Regions from separate parts of the Arthrobacter sp. KNU-44 genome, predicted to be linked through region 1. Evidence: riboswitches for the same ligand, from Rfam matches in the RefSeq annotation. Region 1 holds a riboswitch; each other region holds the start of a gene.
The links. Region 1 has a riboswitch for glycine ahead of lipA (lipoyl synthase). Riboswitches for the same ligand answer to the same signal wherever they lie in the genome.

Region 1 (5,938 bases):
CGCTGCGCTGATTGCCGGCTCGAGCTGGGGGAGCTGGAGAGCCTTCCGGCCCTCCTCGACGCCGTCCCCGTGCCCGACGCCGTCGCGCTCGCCGCCGGGCGGCCCGCCGTCGAGCCCTCCGCTGCAGTTCCGCCCGCTGCTTCCGACGCTCGCTCACTAATGGGGGCTTTTTCGGAAAGGCTCCCGCAGCCGATTCTCTTGAAAATGGCAGCACGGCGACGGAAATCGCGACGCCGGTGGGCGGCTCTGGTGGGTGCCGTGGCCGCCGCTTGCCTTGGCTTGGGCATACTGGCCGGGCCGGTGTTGAACCAGCCACCTAAACCTGACGCCAGCTACTCGGTGCAGACGGACAACGGCCTGCAGCTCACTGTGGGGCTCGTCAGGAAGGCGTGGGGAACCGAGCTGCAACTGGAAGGCCGCAGCATGCCGCCGCAAGGCACGATGTACCTGTGGGTCAAGGGTCGCGACGGCACGGAAGAAATGGCCTGCGGTTGGACCGCGACGTCCAGCGGCCACATCAAGGTCACGGGCGCGACGCCGGTCCAGCTTGCCGGGATTTCGGGCGTGGAACTGCGCGATGACAACCAGAAGACCGTCGCCGTGATTTCGGTCCCGGGGAGCTAGGGGTCCCCAGGACCTAGGTGGTCAGCGGTGAGCGGTCAGGCGGACGCAGGTTCGCTGGCTTCAGGATCGGGCAGGTCGTTTCGCTCCCAGGTGGGCATGTCCAGTCGGTTGAAACTGTAGAGATGTATTCCCGCGACGCCGTCCGGGTGCGCAGTGAGTTCGGAAACCAGGCCTTGCGGTGAGTACTTGTCTCCGCCGAGAAGCTTGCGGGCGAGGGTTCCTTTATTGCTGAGGAACTTCAGGGATGTCCCGACGCCGATCTGGGTTGCCAGGGCCAGCAGTTTGGTCCGGGGAACTGCCCCGGCAATCCCAGCCCATACGGGAAGCTCGACGCCTTCCCGGCGCAGGAGTGCTGAGTAGTCGAGGATCGTCGGGGTGGAGAAGCACATCTGCGTGACAACGTGCGTCGCCAGGTGTTGTTTGGCCAACAGTGCGTCCAGCAAGTCCAGCCCGCTCACGGAAGGATGCCCCTCGGGGTAACCGGCGATGCCCGCTGTGATGGTGCCACCGGTGTACTCGGCGATGTCCGCCAAGAGGGGAAGGCTCGATCGGTAGGGGCCGGCACCAAGAGGTCCGTCTCCACCGATGGCGAAGACCTCCGTGATCCCGACGGCCCCGCAGTCCCGGAGGATGCCGGAAAGCTGCGCCCTGTGCTCCAGCCCGCGCGCCGAGACGTGCGGAATCACGTTGTAGCCCAGGAGGCTGAGCTTGACGGAAGCCTCCATGGTCCGCGCGATGCCGTGATGGGGCAAGCAGGTGACTGTGAGCGTTGTGGAAAGCGGCACTGCGGCCTGGACTTTCTCAACGATTCCGTCTGAGGGAATGATTTCAATCCGGGTGGGGAACATGCTGGCTCCTTGCCGATCAGGCCGTCGCGTGGTGTGCGAGGAGGGTGCGGGCTTCCTGGCGGGTGGTGCCGGAGTCCTGGATGCCTTCGGCGATGTGGGCGAGGTGGGCAGGGATTTCGCGGCCTTTCTTGCGCATCGCGGTGGCCCAGAGGCGTCCGGCGCGGTAGGAGGAGCGGACCAGGGGGCCGGACATGACGCCGAGGAAGCCGATTTCCTCGGCTTCGGTGGCGAGGTCGACGAATTCCTGGGGTTTGACCCAGCGGTCCACGGGCAGGTGCCGTTCGGAGGGGCGCAGGTACTGGGTGATGGTGATCAGGTCGCACCCTGCGGCGTGCAGGTCGGTCATGACTTCGGAGATCTCTTCGCGGGTTTCGCCCATGCCCAGGATCAGGTTGGATTTGGTGACCATGCCGGCGGCCCGGCCCTGGGTGATGACGTCCAGGGAGCGGTCGTAGCGGAACGCGGGGCGGATGCGTTTGAAGATCCGGGGCACGGTTTCGACGTTGTGCGCGAAGACCTCGGGGGCGGAGTCGCAGATCGCTTGGATGTGTTCGGGTTTGCCGGAGAAGTCGGGGATGAGCAGTTCGACGCCGGTGCCGGGGTTCAGTTCGTGGATCTTGCGGACGGTTTCGGCGTAGAGCCAGACGCCTTCGTCTTCCAGGTCGTCGCGGGCGACGCCGGTGACGGTGGCGTAGCGCAGGGCCATGGCCTGGACGGAGCGGGCGACCTTGGTGGGTTCGAACATGTCCACGGGGGAGGGTTTGCCGGTGTCGATCTGGCAGAAGTCGCAGCGGCGGGTGCATTCGGAGCCGCCGATCAGGAAGGTCGCTTCCTTGTCTTCCCAGCACTCGAAGATGTTCGGGCAGCCGGCTTCCTCGCAGACGGTGTGCAGGCCTTCTTTTTTCACGAGGTTCTTCAGGCCCACGAATTCCGGGCCCATCTGGACCTTGGCCTTGATCCACTCGGGTTTGCGTTCGACCGGGACGGCTTTGTTGCGCTGTTCAACGCGCAGCAGCTTACGGCCTTCAGGTGCCAGGGTCATGAGGAACTCCATAATTCAGGTGGCGCGGACGCACCACGATGATTCGGTTCCTCCCCGCTCTGTATTGGACCTGAGAGTTTCCGCGTTGCCGCCTCGCGGCTGGACGCTTGCACCGTCGGTGAGTCCGGTTGCCCGGGCTGCTTTCCAGAGTTGCCTTGCCGCGGCGGTACATGGGCCTGAGAGATTCCTGGGGAGGATTTGCTCCTACGGCGCCTGCTGAAACGTACCGGCAGGGCTCTCCCGCCGCAGATCATAAGCGCGTGCCACCTTTCGGTGACACGTCTCACATGGTATCCGGTGCCTGTGCGGCACGCAAAGAGCTGAGTCATTGATTCCTGACGTTGGCTGATGTACCTTGGCGCCAAGGAATCCGACATCCTTGCCGGATGACCGTCGAAAAGGTCGACGCCATGGCAGGAACCTCAACAGCTCCCCTCCGCATTTCGATGCACAATTCGGGTCGAGCCGCACCGAAGGTCCTCGCCGCCCTGTCGGTGCTGGCAGTCTTGTTTTGCGGCATCAGTACCGCTTCCCCGGTTCTTGCGGCCACGCCCTGCTGGGACATCAGCGGTACTTGGACGACGGTCCAGGGCGGCTCCCGGACCTTAACGTTCACCTTCCAACAGAACGGCAACCAGGTGAGCGGCACTGCCGGCGACACCAGCCTCAGCGGGACCTTCACCGGAAACGTTACCGGCGACCACGTCGACGTGATCGTGGTGTGGAACGCCCAGCGCGCCAACGGCTCCACCCTCGAAGGCGAGTACGAGGCCACCATCTCGGCCGGGACGCTGACCGGGACGACCCACGACGTTGCCAATCCCTCCAGCCACGCCACATGGACCGCTACCGGTGGCCCGACCAAGGCCTGTGCCGGAGCCACCGCGACGCCCACCGGCTCGGTGACGCCCACCAGCGCGGCGACGCCAACCGGCTCGCCCACGTCGACCAGCTCGCCCGCCTCGACCGACTCGAATGAGGCCGCGGCGGAAGCGGCCATCCTCCAAGCCCTGGAGAGCACCGGGCACACTAGCGTGCCCGCTACGGAAGGTCTGAATACCAGCGGCGCCCAAGCGATTGAAGGCGCCTTCAGGGGGCTCTTCTCGAAGAACGACGACGTCGCCAATGCCCTGGTCTTCCAAGCCGGTCTGCTGGCGTCGTCGGACGGCTCGGATGGGAGGCCCAGGTTCCCGGGCGTCCGGGCATGCATGCCCATCATCCTGCGCATGGCTTACAACGGGGTTACCGGTCCGGATGCTGCTGCACGTGCATCAGCGCTGTTGGCGGGCCGTCGCCTGCTGCTCTACCTCCTGGGACGGGACTTCGCGGTCACCAAGGGGGCGGCGTCGTGACTCCGTGCCGGATCCTCGTCGTCCTCGTCGCTTTCACAGCAACGTCAGTGGCCCTCGCGGCCTGCCAGGGGCCCCGGCCTAGTTCCCCCAATTCTTCTCAGGTGATGCCTCCCTCTTCCCAGGTAACGAGATCAGGGCCGCCGCAAAGCGCAGGGCTCACCCTGACCCCGCCGGCGGGGTGGGCGAACCGGGTACTGCCCACCCTCGGCGGGATCGTGCTGGCCGGGACGGAAGCGGACCTGACTGCCCAGACCCCGGCCGGGCCGAGGCTGACCGCGGTGCCGAACACGGCGGCGCCCACGGCCGACAAGCTGATCGCCAACCTCGACACGGGCGCGCTGTTCGCGCCGACGGCCACCCAGCAGACCTTCGGCCCGTACGAACAGGTCCCGGTGCTGCGTTTCATGACGGCGGCCACCCCCAGCGACGGCGAAACCGTCGAGATCATGGCAATCACGGTTGCTCCCCACGAGGCCTATTTGATGACGCTGGAGGCGCCTTCGTCGAGCTGGAATACGGCACAGGCAACACTCGAGGGGATCGTGGCGTCCGCCTCGATCAACGCGGAGCTCTTCCCGAAATAACCGCTTCCACCCCTGGTTAGATCCTGCGATAGCTAAGGTCGAAGATCATGCGTCCGGCCTCGTGGGCCTTGTTTTCGAAACTCGTGCGGATGCGGCCATCGAAGCGCGGAGCCCATCCGCCCATGTGATCCACTCCCTCGTTGGGGCCGGTGTGCTCGGTGCTGACCGGTGCGCGGCCTTCCTTGACGGGGGCCCCGCCCACCATGGATTCGACGCCGGATTCCCACACTTGGGTGAGGGGGCTGTCTGCGCCGGTCCGCTCGCCGTCGTGCACGTTCTCAAACTCGGTAGAGCCTGCAAGGACCTCGCGGACGTGGATGGCGTAGTTGGACCAATCTGTGGCGATCCGCCACAGGCCACCCTTCCCGAGGGACCGCGCAGCGAGTTCGGCGAACGCGGGCTGGATAAGGCGGCGTTTGTGGTGCCGGGATTTGTGCCACGGGTCCGGGAAGAAGACCCAGAGCTCGCTGACCGAGCCCGCGGGGAGCATGGTGGCCAGGACCTCGGGGGCGTTGGCTTCCACGACGCGGACGTTGCTGAGTCCGCGACTGTTGATCTTGATCATGGTGTTGGCCAGGCCTGGGGTGTAGACCTCCACTGCGAGGAAGTCCTTGTCCGGGTTCTCTTCTGCCGCGTGGCATACGGCGTCGCCGAGTCCCGAACCGATTTCGACGATCAGCGGTGCTTTGCGCCCAAACTCGGCTTCGGCGTCGAACACGTAGTCCGGGTGCACGGATGTGTTGGCGACATGCCGCGGAACCTGGATGGCCCAGCGGTCCGAGTGCTCTTCCCACGCTGCTTGGCGGCGCCCCTGAAGGCGCGTCCCGCGGCGCACGAAACTGACCGGCCGGCCACCATAGGTGCCGAAGGAGGCCTGGCTGCCCGGGGTCACGGGGCGCGAAGACTGCGGTGTTTCGGGGGAATCTGGGGTTTCACTCATCTCCTCCAGAATACCGTTGCAGGACCAAACGCCCGCGGCGGAACTTGCGTACGACCCCGTCACGAGGCCGCCCTGCACGGGTGTGACTGCCAGAATGGGTTGGTGACCCCCGCTTCAGGCTCCCCCAAGAACACCAAGCCGCACCCCGGCGTCCCCGAGATCCTCGTCGACGCCGAGATCGACGAGCTTCCCGCCGCCGAGCCCACGCAGGTCAAGACGCGCGGCGGACTCGTCTTCCTGGGGATCTGCCTGGTGCTCATCGGCCTGAATCTGCGGACGGTTTTTTCGAGTTTTTCGGCAGTCCTTCCGGAAGTCACCGCCGACGCCGGGCTGCCGGGCTGGGCGGTGGTGGTTCTCACCACTGTGCCGGTGACCTTGTTGGGCGTCTTCGCGCCGCTGGCGCCGATCCTGGCCCGCCGATTCGGTGCCGAGAGAGTATTGCTCGGCGCGATGGCAGTGCTGACAGCGGGGCTGCTGCTCCGTCCTGTGGACCTCGCCGGCGCCGGGCACTTACCGGCCCTCCTTGCCGGTACCGCGGCGTGCGGCGC
Region 2 (5,938 bases), 1.4 Mb from region 1:
GGCGTGGTGCTCGGCCAGTTCGGAGGAGTACTTCAGGGGCATCTGCCAGCCACCGAAATCGGTGAAGGAAGCGCCGAGCTTCTTGTGCTCTTCGTAGAGCGCAGTGTAGTTCTCAGTCATCGTGAGGAGTCCTTTAGTTCTCGAAGGCTTCGATCGGAGGGCAGGAGCAGACCAGGTTGCGGTCGCCTGCGGCGCCGTCGATGCGGCCGACGGGCGGGAAGTACTTGTCCTGCTTGAGGTGGACAGGGAAGACGGCCTGCTCGCGGGAGTACTCACGGTTCCAGTCCGAGGAGACGACGGCGGCCGCGGTGTGCGGTGCGTGGCGCAGCGGGCTGTTCTCCACCGTGAAGTCGCCGTTCGCGACCTGGTCGATTTCCTTGCGGATGGTGATCATGGCTTCGATGAATCGGTCGATCTCCCCGAGGTCCTCGGATTCGGTGGGCTCCACCATGAGGGTGCCCGCCACCGGGAACGCCAGGGTGGGAGCGTGGAAACCGTAGTCGATGAGGCGCTTGGCCACGTCCTCAGCAGTAACGCCGGTGCGAGCCGTCAGTTCGCGCAGGTCCAGGATGCACTCGTGGGCCACGAGCCCGCCTTCACCGGTGTAGAGAACGGGGAAGTACTCGTTGAGGCGCGAGGCGATGTAGTTCGCGGCAAGCAGCGCGGACTTGGTGGCCTCGGTCAGGCCTTCGCCGCCCATGAGCTTCACGTAGGCCCAGGAAATCGGCAGGACGCCGGCGGAGCCGTAACGCGAGGCGGAGATGGCCACGCCAGTCCCTGGCAAAGAAGCGCCGTCTTCGTGTGCTGCCTTGTTGGCGTCGCCGGGCATGAAGGGTGCAAGGTGCGCCTTGGCCGCGACCGGGCCAACGCCGGGTCCGCCGCCGCCGTGCGGGATGCAGAAGGTCTTGTGCAGGTTCAGGTGGGACACGTCGCCGCCGAACTTGCCCGGCTGGGCCAGGCCCACGAGCGCGTTGAGGTTGGCGCCGTCCACGTACACCTGGCCGCCGGCCGCGTGCACCGAGTCGCAGATTTCGCGGACGTCGGCGTCGTACACGCCGTGCGTGGACGGATAAGTGATCATGATGCAAGACAAAGCACGGCCGGTGGCGTCGATCTTGGCCTGCAGGTCCGCGTGGTCGATCGTGCCGTCGGCCGCGGTGGCCACCACGACCACTTTCATGCCGGCCAGCACTGCCGAGGCGGCGTTGGTGCCGTGGGCGGACGCCGGGATGAGGCAGACGTTGCGCTGGGCCTCGCCGCGGGAGTGGTGGTAGCCGCGGATGGCCAGCAGGCCCGCGAGTTCGCCCTGGGAACCGGCATTGGGCTGGATGGAGACCTGGTCGTAACCGGTGATCTCCGTCAGGTCAGCTTCCAGATCCTCGATCAGTTCGCGCCAGCCCTCGGTCTGGGAATCCGGGGCGAAGGGGTGGATCGAGGCGAATTCCGGCCAGGAGATGGCTTCCATCTCGGCGGTGGCGTTCAGCTTCATGGTGCACGAACCCAGCGGGATCATGGTGCGGTCCAGCGCCAGGTCGCGGTCCGACAGCTTGCGGATATAGCGCAGCAGCTGGGTTTCAGAACGGTGCGTGTTGAACACCGGGTGCTGCAGGTAGTCCGAAGTTCGCTCGACAGCGGCCTCCAGCGCGAAGCCCTCGCCGTCACCGGACACCGTCGCGCCGAAGGCGGCGACGACACCAAAAGCATCAAGGACGCCGCCGACGATTTCCTTTGTTGTGGTCTCATCGACGGAGACGCCGACAGTGTCCGCGTCGATGCCGCGCAGGTTGATGCCCTTGGCCTCGGCGGCAGAAACGATCCCCGCAGCCTTGCCCGGGACGCGGACGGTGACGGTGTCGAAGAAGCTGCGGTGCAGGACCTCAAGGCCCGCGGCCTTCAAGGACGCTGCCAGGGTGCGGGCGTGGTTGTGGGCCGTCTCGGCGATCGCCTTCAGGCCATCGGGGCCGTGGTACACGGCGTACATCGAGGACACGATGGCCAACAGGGCCTGCGCGGTGCAGATGTTGGACGTCGCCTTCTCGCGGCGGATGTGCTGCTCGCGGGTCTGCAGGGCGAGGCGGTAGGCGGGAGTGCCGGCGTCGTCCTTGGAAACGCCCACCAAGCGGCCCGGCATCGAGCGCTCGAGGCCCTTCTGGACAGCCATGTACGCGGCGTGCGGGCCGCCAAAGAACAGCGGAACGCCAAAGCGCTGGGTGGAGCCGACGGCGATGTCGGCACCCTGCTCACCCGGAGGCGTGATCAGGGTGAGGGCGAGGAGGTCCGCGGCGACGGTGACGAGGGCGCCGCGTTCCTTGGCGGCGGCAATCACGGCGGAGTGGTCGAACACCCGGCCGGAAACGCCCGGCTGCTGCAGCACGATGCCGTTGATGTCGCCGTCGGGCAGGCCCTGGGACAGGTCCGCGATCTCCACCTCAAAGCCGAGCGCCTCGGCGCGGCCCTTCACGATGGCGATGGTCTGCGGGAGACAGTCGGCGTCGAGGACGGTCTTGCCGTCATGGGCCGTCTTGTTCTTGTTGGCGCGGCGCATCATGAGGACTGCTTCGGCAACCGCGGTGGCTTCATCCAGCAGTGAGGCGTTGGCGATAGGCAGGCCCACGAGGTCCTGGACCATGGTCTGGAAGTTCAGCAGGGCTTCGAGGCGGCCCTGGGAAATTTCCGGCTGGTACGGCGTGTAGGCCGTGTACCAGGCCGGGGATTCGAGGATGTTGCGGCGGATCACCGGCGGAGTGACGGTGTCGTAGTAGCCCTGGCCGATCATCTGCACGGCCGTCTTGTTCTTGGCCGCCAGCTTGCGAAGTTCAGCCAGGACTTCCACCTCGCTGAGGGCGTTCTGGAGCGTCAGCGCGACGTCCTGGCGGATGTCATTGGGAACCGCGGTGTCTACGAGCGAATCGACACTGTCGTAGCCAACAGACTTGAGCATGATGTCAATGTCGGCTTGGCGGCGGGTGCCGATATGCCGGTCAACGAACGTAGTGGAGGTTGAACTAACCGTCACGAAGGAACTCCATAAATAAGGCGGCGCAGGGTGCGCCACAGCTAATCGGGTTCCTCCCCGCTCTGTATTGGACCTGAGAGTTTCCGCGAAACCGTGCTTGTGGCACTGTTCCGCTTGCACCGTCGGTGAGCGCGCGTCAGCGCGCTGCTTTCCAGAGTTGCCTTGCCGCGGCGGTGCGTGGGCCTGAGAGATTCCTGGGGAGGATTTGCTCCTACGGCGCCTGCATCACATGCCTGCAGGACTCTCCCGCCGCAGATCAAAGGCGTATTCAGTTATGTGAATGAGATCGTGGTTGCCGGTGACGGCTGCCACAACTCCCAATTGTCCTACGGACTGCCCGCGTCCGCAAATGTGGTCACCGCCCCCGCCCGACTTCCCCAACTAACTCGCACTAGATGTCGTTTTGGAGCCTCTAAACGACAACAACTGCGGGGGCCCACGCCGCCAGGGTTCCCTGGCCGAGCTTGCGAGGCGAGGGTGGCGGTGGGGACAGTTGGGCCGCACCCTCAGTCACGGAGGCGTTCGACGGCGGCCAGCAGCGCACCGACGTCGGCGCTCCTCGCGCTGGCCTTGACTTCCGTATCACCGGCGCCGCCTTCAAGCATTGCGTTGAAGTAAAGTCCATCGCCCATGTACCGGACCGCTTTGGCCATCTCGGGCCCCACTTCCTCGGCGAGCACATCGAGCCATTGTTGCTGGATCCCGGCGAAACGCCTGCGGGTTTCTTCATGGGCTACTTCCGCGAGCCGCGTGGCGGCCACGAACACCCGGTCCAACGGAGTATCCGCCCACAGGGAAGACTTGATGAAGAACGCGGCCGCACCTTCGGGGGCTGCCTTCATTGCCTCGATATCCAGAGCAGCCAGCCCGTCCATGCGTTCGAGCAAGGAGCTGATCATGGCTTCCTTGTTGGGGAAATGGTAGAGCAGGCCGCCCTTGGAGACGCCTGCGCGCTTGGCGACGGCGTCCAGGGTCGCAGCCCGCTCCCCCACCTCGATCAGGAGGGCTTCAAAGGCATCCAGGACAGCGTCCCGGGCAATAGGTTTTCGCGGCATGGTGTCCATCATCCCTTAGTTCGATGCGGCAGTTCGATGAGTCAGATTGAAACTATACCGTCCAGACGGTACAGTTATCTCCATGTTCACGCCGTCCACAACCCAGCACCCCCGCACCCCTTCGATCCAATCCGCCCCGTGGCGCGATTGGGCTGCCCTGGCACTCCTGATGTTCCCCGTGCTGCTGGTGGCTGTGGACAATACGGCGCTGACATTCGCCCTGCCGCAAATCGCCCGGTCCTTGGAAGTAGGGGGCGTGCAGCTGCTGTGGGTCGTCGACGCCTACCCGCTGGTGCTTGCAGCCCTATTGGTGTCCATGGGAAACCTGGGAGACCGGATCGGCCGTCGCCGCTTGCTGTTGATCGGCAGCACGGGCTTCGCCGCCGTTTCCGCGGCCACCGCCTTCGCGCCGTCGGCTAAATGGCTCATCGCCGGACGCGCCAGTATGGGCATCTTCGGAGCCATGCTCATGCCGTCCACGCTGTCCTTGATCCGCAACATCTTCCCGGACCCGAACCGCCGCCGGCTCGCCGTGGCAGTGTGGGCCGCAGGATTCTCCGGCGGCGCAGCCCTCGGGCCGATCTTCGGCGGTTGGCTCGTGGAGCACTTCTGGTGGGGTGCCGTGTTCCTGGTTGCGGTGCCATTGTTGCTGCCCCTGCTCGCCTTTGGCCCCTCCCTCATTCCCGAGTCCAAGGATCGCAACCCGGGCAAGCCGGACGTTCCCAGCGTTGTGCTGTCCATCCTGACCATGGCCCCCGTGGTTTATGGCATCAAAGAGGCCGCCGTACACGGTTTTGGCCCTGGACCCGCGGCCTTCATGGCGTTCGGCCTGGCCATGGGAATCGTCTTCGTCCGGAGGCAGGGCTCTTTGGCATCGCCCATGTTGGACGTACGGCTTTTCCGGAACAAGGTCTTCAGCACGGCCATCACGGCCAACGTCTTGTCCCTGTTCTCAATGACCGGCTTCATTTACTTCTTCGCGCAGCATTTGCAGCTCGTGGAAGGCCAATCCCCCATGCAGGCGGGGATCTCGATGGTTCCGGCGCTGCTGGCCACCATCGTGGCGGGCCTGGTGGTGGTTCCGCTGGTCAAGCGGATCCGCCCGGGCCTGGTGGTGGCATCGGGCTTGGCGCTGAGCGCAGTTGGATACCTCGTGGCCGCCCTGGGCAACCACAGCCAGGGTCCGGGGTACCTTTTGACGGCACTCCTACTGCTGGCCATCGGGGTTGGCTCGGCGGAGACCATCTCCAACGACCTGATCCTCGGCGCGGTTCCTGCCGACAAGGCGGGCGCTGCATCGGCGATCTCCGAAACGGGCTACGAGCTCGGTTCATTGCTGGGCACAGCCGTCCTTGGCTCCATCCTGACGGCGTCCTACCAACACCACTTGCTGCTTCCAGGCGAATTGTCCGGCCACGCGGCCGAACGCTCGCGGGAGACGCTCGCCGGAGCCGTGGACACCGCGGCAACGCTGCCCCAGCCTATGGGCGATGCCCTGACATCCGCCGCGCGTGCGGCGTTTGAATCCGGCGTCCACATCACGGCGGCGATCGGGCTGGTACTGATGGCGGGAGCGGCAGTCCTTGCCGCCGTCGTGCTCCGCCGCGTGCCGACCGCAAAGTAGGCGGAGTCTAGACCGCTCGGTTCAAGGCAGCATCTGCCGAGCTGAAACTACGGGTAATTCCGCCCAAAGTGGCGGTGGCGAGGGTCGACAGGTAGTCGTGCCGACGTCGGGCCGTAATGCGCGATTGGGGCTCAAAGGATTGTTCCGGATCGTCCGCGTAATGTGCGGAAAGTCCATCGCGCATGAGCCGGATGCCCTCGGCACGCTGTTGGGAGACCGCGGCGTGCGTGGAACCGAGTTCCT
Region 3 (5,938 bases), 330 kb from region 1:
AGCGGCTGGCGAACATTCACGTCGAACTGTGGCGTCACGGCCTTCAGGCCGCTTGCCTGAGGCGTTTCAACACACTTCATGTGGCGATATCAGCAGCGGTGGCCGATGACGTATTGATCCACTGCGCAGGGCCCGAGGTTCGGATTGGCATCAGCTCCCCTACGTCTGCGGGTGGCATCCAACGAGCACTGCAGGAATCGCTGTGGGCGCTCGGTTCAGCGAAAGGCAATGCCGTAAACCTGTCCCGTTACGCCGAGGGGCCCTCGTGGCTGGGGCTCACCAGTTTCGAGGAGGGGGCGGCGTTGGTTCAGCGGCTGCTCGGCCCGATCTTCACGTATGAACAGAGCCAGGAAGGCGATCTCATCGTGACTTTGAAAACCTACCTGGACGCCCAGAGGTCGTGGCAAAAGACTGCCGCGGCGCTCTTCGCCCATCGACAAACCATCATTTACCGCATCCGGAAAATCAGCGAGTTGACGGGGCTCGACATGACCGAAACATCCACGTTGGCCCAGCTTTGGTTTGCGCTCCAGATACATGAGGCCATGCATAAGTGAACCCCCACCCCGCAGAGGTGGTTGTCATTGTCCGCCTAGGCGCCCGCGCGGAGGGGCACGTCTGCGGCATCCTGGTCCGACTGGAGCTCGTCCTGGAACCTCGCGTAGCGGGCCAGGTGGGCTGGACGGCGGCGCAGGAAGAACCACGCGACACCGAGCATGATGAACCAGGCCGGCGTGACCAGCAGTGCCGTCAGCGTGTCCGACTGGGTGGTCAGCGTCCAGAGCACAAACGCGAAGAACGCGAAGACCACCCACACCATCACGATGCCGCCGGGCATCTTGAACGTGGACGCGATGTGCAGCTGCGGGCGACGACGACGGAATGCGATGTAGCTGGCCAGGATGATGGACCAGACGAAGACGAAGCAGACGGCCGACACGGTGGTGACCATGTCAAAGGCCTTGCCGACGTCCTGTCCCGCGTACATCAGGACGACGCCGGAGAGCAGCAGCACGCAGGAGAGGAACAGGGCGTTGCGGGGAACCTTCCGCCGGGACAGGCCGCTGAAAAGGGCCGGGGCGTCGCCCTCCTGGGCTAGGCCGTACACCATGCGCGAGGTCGAGTAGATGCCGGAGTTGGCCGAGGACATGGCCGAGCTCAGCACCACCAGGTTGACCACGGTGGCGGCTGCGCCGAGCCCAGCCAGGGAGAACATGGCGATGAATGGGCTGTGGCCGGCGGCGAACTGGGTCCAAGGAGTGACGGACATCAGGATGATGAGGGCGCCCACGTAGAACAGGAGCACTCGCACCGGGATGGAGTTGATCGCTCTGGGCAGGTTCTTCTCCGGGTCCTTGGCCTCTGCCGCAGTGGTGCCCACTAGCTCAATGCCCACGAATGCGAAGACCGCGATCTGGAAGCCGGCCACGAAGCCCATGAATTCGTGGGGGAAGAAGCCGCCGTGGCTCCAGAGGTTGGTGAGGCTTGCCGGTCCGGCCTCGGACTGGAACCCGCTGAAGATCATGAACAGCCCTACAACGATCAGTGCTGCAATCGCGATGATTTTGATGAGGGCGAACCAGAATTCTGTCTCGCCGAAGGCCTTCACCGTGGTCAGGTTCAGCAGCAGCAGGATCGCGATAGTGGCCAGGCCCGGGATCCACAGCGGGAGGCTCGGCCAGAGCTCCTTTGAGTAGCCCGCAATGGCAATGACGTCCGCGATGCCGGTGATCACCCAGCAGAACCAGTAGGTCCAGCCGGTGAAGAAACCTGCCCACGGACCCAGAAGGTCTGCGGCAAAGTCGCTGAAGGATTTGTAGTGCAGGTTGGACAGCAGCAGTTCGCCCATGGCGCGCATGACGAAGAACAGCATGAAGCCGATGATCATGTACACGAAGATCACGGACGGGCCGGCCGCGGAGATGGTCTTTCCGGAACCCATGAAGAGGCCTGTGCCGATGGCGCCGCCGATCGCAATCAGCTGGATGTGCCGGTTGCTGAGCTGCCGATCAAGATGGGGTGTTTCACTAGCTATGGCGGGCGGGTGATGAATCGTCATGAGGAACTCCATCGTTCAAGTGGCATTAGCGTGCCACGATGATTCGGGGTTCCTCCCCGCTCTGTATTGGACCTGAGAGATTCCGCGGCCCCGTGCTTTCGCATGGTTCCGCTTTGCACCGTCGGTGAGCCCGGAGTTCCCGGGCTGCTTTCCAGAGTTGCCTTGCCGCGGCGGTACGGGGGCCTGAGAGTTTCCTGGGGAGGATTTGCTCCTACGGCGACTGCAGAATGTACCGGCAGGACTCTCCCGCCGCAGATCATCAGCGTATTCAGTTTGGGTGATGCCCGACTCAGTGTGGGATAGGTCACCAAGGAATGTCAACTCCGGCTATGCTTCGTGATCTCCTCGATTGATGATCCTCTGCCGACGGCTATTTCCGATACCTGATGTTGCCCCTGCGTTGACATTGTGTGTATGGTGTGAGCCGAATCACCCCAAATCTGAATATGCCTTTCGAACCGTGGCGGGAGAGTCCTCCCAGTCATCAACCGGGCAGGCGCCGTAGGAGCAAATCCTCCCCAGGAATCTCTCAGGCCCCCGTACCGCTGCGGCGAGGCAACTCTGGAAAGCAGCCAGGCTTCGGTCCGGCTCACCGACGGTGCAAGCAGGCAACCAAGCCTGCGGAATCTCTCAGGTCCGATACAGAGCGGGGAGGAACCCAAACCGAAGCCGTGCCATTGCGGTCGGCCCTACCTTGGAGTTCCTTTTGACTGTTCAATCAACCCCCACCGCTTTCGCAGACCGACACATCGGCGCACGACGGCAAATCGATGTTGGCATCATGCTCAAAGCTGTCGGCTACGACTCCGTTGACGGCCTGGTGGATGTCGCTGTCCCCGATTCCATCCGCCAGGATGTTGCACTTAGGCTGTCCAAGCACGGCACCGACGCCCTCAGCGAGGTGGAAGTCCTGGCTGAACTTCGCAAGCTGGCGGCCAAGAACAAGACGGCCGTGCAGATGATCGGCCAGGGCTATTACGACACCGTCACTCCGCCGGTGATCCGCCGCAACATCCTCGAATCCCCGGCCTGGTACACGGCCTACACGCCCTACCAGCCGGAAATCTCCCAGGGCCGCCTCGAAGCCCTGCTGAACTTCCAGACCATGGTCCAGGACCTCACGGCATTGCCGGTGGCCAACGCGTCCCTGCTGGACGAAGCCACCGCCGTCGCCGAGGCCGTATTGCTCATGCGGAGGGCCAACAAGTCCGCCTCTGCGGGCAAGACCGTCCTCGACGCCGAATGCCTCCCGCAGACCATCGCCATCGTGAAGGGCCGCGCCGAGGCGCTGGGCTTCGAGGTGGAGATCGCTGACCTGTCCCAGGGCCTGCCCGACGGCGACATCAACGGCATCGTGCTGCAGCAGCCGGGCGTTTCCGGCCGGGTGTTCGACCACTCCGCCGTGATTGCCGCCGCCAAGGAACGCGGCGCCCTCGTCACCGTGGCGGCGGACCTCCTCGCGCTCACGCTGATCACGCCTCCGGGTGAGCAGGGTGCTGACATCGCCGTCGGCTCCACTCAGCGCTTTGGCGTACCGCTGTTCTTCGGCGGCCCGCACGCCGCGTACATGGCTGTCCAGAAGGGCCTCGAGCGCTCGATGCCGGGCCGCTTGGTGGGCGTTTCCAAGGACGACGCCGGCACTCCCGCCTACCGCCTCGCCCTCCAGACCCGCGAGCAGCACATCCGCCGCGAGAAGGCGACGTCCAACATCTGCACCGCGCAGGCCCTGTTGGCCATCGTGTCCTCGATGTACGCCGTCTACCACGGCCCCGATGGCCTGAAGGCGATCGCCGAGACGGCCCACAACCACGCCCGCACGCTCGCCACCGCGCTCAAAGTCGCCGGCCGCGAACTCGTCTCCGATTCCTTCTTCGACACCGTCACCGTCCGCGTCCCCGGCAAGGCCGGGAAGGTCATCGCCGCCGCCGAAGCGCGGGGCATCAATCTGCGGATCATCGACGCCGACACTGTGGGCGTCTCCGTTGACGAAACCACGACGTCGGAAGTGCTGTCCGCAGTGGCCGTCGCCTTTGGCGCCGGTCCCTTGAAGACCGCTTCCGGCTTCGAGTTGCCGGAGGCCGTGGTCCGCAGTTCTGATTTCCTGCAGCACCCGGTGTTCAACACGCACCGTTCCGAAACCCAGCTGCTGCGCTACATCCGCAAGCTGTCGGACCGCGACCTGGCGCTGGACCGCACCATGATCCCGCTGGGTTCGTGCACCATGAAGCTGAACGCCACCGCCGAGATGGAAGCCATCTCCTGGCCGGAATTCGCCTCGATCCACCCCTTCGCCCCGGATTCCCAGACCGAGGGCTGGCGCGAACTGATCGAAGATCTGGAAGCTGACCTGACGGAGATCACCGGGTACGACCAGGTCTCCATCCAGCCCAACGCCGGTTCCCAGGGCGAACTCGCGGGCCTGCTGGCCATCCGCGGCTACCACCACTCCCGCGGCGAGGCCCAGCGCAACGTCTGCCTCATCCCGGCGTCCGCCCACGGCACCAACGCCGCCTCGGCAGTGCTGGCCGGCATGAAAGTGGTCGTGGTGGCCACCGCGGCCGACGGCACCATCGACCACGCGGACCTGCAGGCCAAGATCGACGCCACCGGCCGTGCTTTGTCTTGCATCATGATCACTTATCCGTCCACGCACGGCGTGTACGACGCCGACGTCCGCGAAATCTGCGACTCGGTGCACGCGGCCGGCGGCCAGGTGTACGTGGACGGCGCCAACCTCAACGCGCTCGTGGGCCTGGCCCAGCCGGGCAAGTTCGGGGGCGACGTGTCCCACCTGAACCTGCACAAGACCTTCTGCATCCCGCACGGCGGCGGCGGACCCGGTGTTGGCCCGGTCGCGGCCAAGGCGCACCTTGCACCCTTCATGCCCGGCGATGCGAACAAGGCAGCACACGAAGACGGCGCTTCTTTGCCAGGGACTGGCGTGGCCATCTCCGCCTCGCGTTACGGCTCCGCCGGCGTCCTGCCGATTTCCTGGGCCTACGTGAAGCTCATGGGCGGCGAAGGCCTGACCGAGGCCACCAAGTCCGCGCTGCTTGCCGCGAACTACATCGCCTCGCGCCTCAACGAGTACTTCCCCGTTCTCTACACCGGTGAAGGCGGGCTCGTGGCCCACGAGTGCATCCTGGACCTGCGCGAACTGACGGCTCGCACCGGCGTTACTGCTGAGGACGTGGCCAAGCGCCTCATCGACTACGGTTTCCACGCTCCCACCCTGGCGTTCCCGGTGGCGGGCACCCTCATGGTGGAGCCCACCGAATCCGAGGACCTCGGGGAGATCGACCGATTCATCGAAGCCATGATCACCATCCGCAAGGAAATCGACCAGGTCGCGAACGGCGACTTCACGGTGGAGAACAGCCCGCTGCGCCACGCACCGCACACCGCGGCCGCCGTCGTCTCCTCGGACTGGAACCGTGAGTACTCCCGCGAGCAGGCCGTCTTCCCTGTCCACCTCAAGCAGGACAAGTACTTCCCGCCCGTCGGCCGCATCGACGGCGCCGCAGGCGACCGCAACCTGGTCTGCTCCTGCCCTCCGATCGAAGCCTTCGAGAACTAAAGGACTCCTCACGATGACTGAGAACTACACTGCGCTCTACGAAGAGCACAAGAAGCTCGGCGCTTCCTTCACCGATTTCGGTGGCTGGCAGATGCCCCTGAAGTACTCCTCCGAACTGGCCGAGCACCACGCCGTCCGCCAGTCCGCAGGCCTGTTCGACCTTTCCCACATGGGCGAAGTCTGGGTCAGCGGCCCGGACGCGGCCGCTTTCCTGGACTACGCCTTGGTGGGCAAGATCTCCGCCATGTCGATCGGCAAGGCCAAGTACTCGCTGATCTGCCAGGAAGACGGCGGCATCATCG

Region 2: it holds a riboswitch for glycine, as region 1 does, so the genes downstream of both, gcvP (aminomethyl-transferring glycine dehydrogenase) here and lipA (lipoyl synthase) in region 1, are expected to answer to the same signal.
Region 3: it holds a riboswitch for glycine, as region 1 does, so the genes downstream of both, gcvP (aminomethyl-transferring glycine dehydrogenase) here and lipA (lipoyl synthase) in region 1, are expected to answer to the same signal.

The regions. Positions count from the first base shown of each region.
Region 1 is NZ_JBPXNG010000002.1:2,621,433-2,627,370, forward strand. It holds gene ACSVHC_RS13265 (anti-sigma factor family protein) at 1-624, shown strand, start outside; gene ACSVHC_RS13270 (methylenetetrahydrofolate reductase) at 660-1,472, opposite strand; gene lipA (lipoyl synthase) at 1,489-2,514, opposite strand; glycine riboswitch at 2,564-2,667, opposite strand; glycine riboswitch at 2,669-2,767, opposite strand; gene ACSVHC_RS13280 (hypothetical protein) at 2,901-3,866, shown strand; gene ACSVHC_RS13285 (hypothetical protein) at 3,971-4,450, shown strand; gene trmB (tRNA (guanosine(46)-N7)-methyltransferase TrmB) at 4,467-5,390, opposite strand; gene ACSVHC_RS13295 (MFS transporter) at 5,493-5,938, shown strand, end outside.
Region 2 is NZ_JBPXNG010000002.1:1,236,148-1,242,085, forward strand. It holds gene gcvT (glycine cleavage system aminomethyltransferase GcvT) at 1-120, opposite strand, end outside; gene gcvP (aminomethyl-transferring glycine dehydrogenase) at 134-3,016, opposite strand; glycine riboswitch at 3,069-3,176, opposite strand; glycine riboswitch at 3,178-3,275, opposite strand; gene ACSVHC_RS06485 (TetR/AcrR family transcriptional regulator) at 3,523-4,071, opposite strand; gene ACSVHC_RS06490 (MFS transporter) at 4,154-5,695, shown strand; gene ACSVHC_RS06495 (sigma-70 family RNA polymerase sigma factor) at 5,703-5,938, opposite strand, start outside.
Region 3 is NZ_JBPXNG010000002.1:2,287,487-2,293,424, forward strand. It holds gene ACSVHC_RS11655 (PucR family transcriptional regulator) at 1-557, shown strand, start outside; gene cycA (D-serine/D-alanine/glycine transporter) at 593-2,059, opposite strand; glycine riboswitch at 2,111-2,219, opposite strand; glycine riboswitch at 2,221-2,318, opposite strand; glycine riboswitch at 2,514-2,614, shown strand; glycine riboswitch at 2,615-2,714, shown strand; gene gcvP (aminomethyl-transferring glycine dehydrogenase) at 2,766-5,636, shown strand; gene gcvT (glycine cleavage system aminomethyltransferase GcvT) at 5,650-5,938, shown strand, end outside.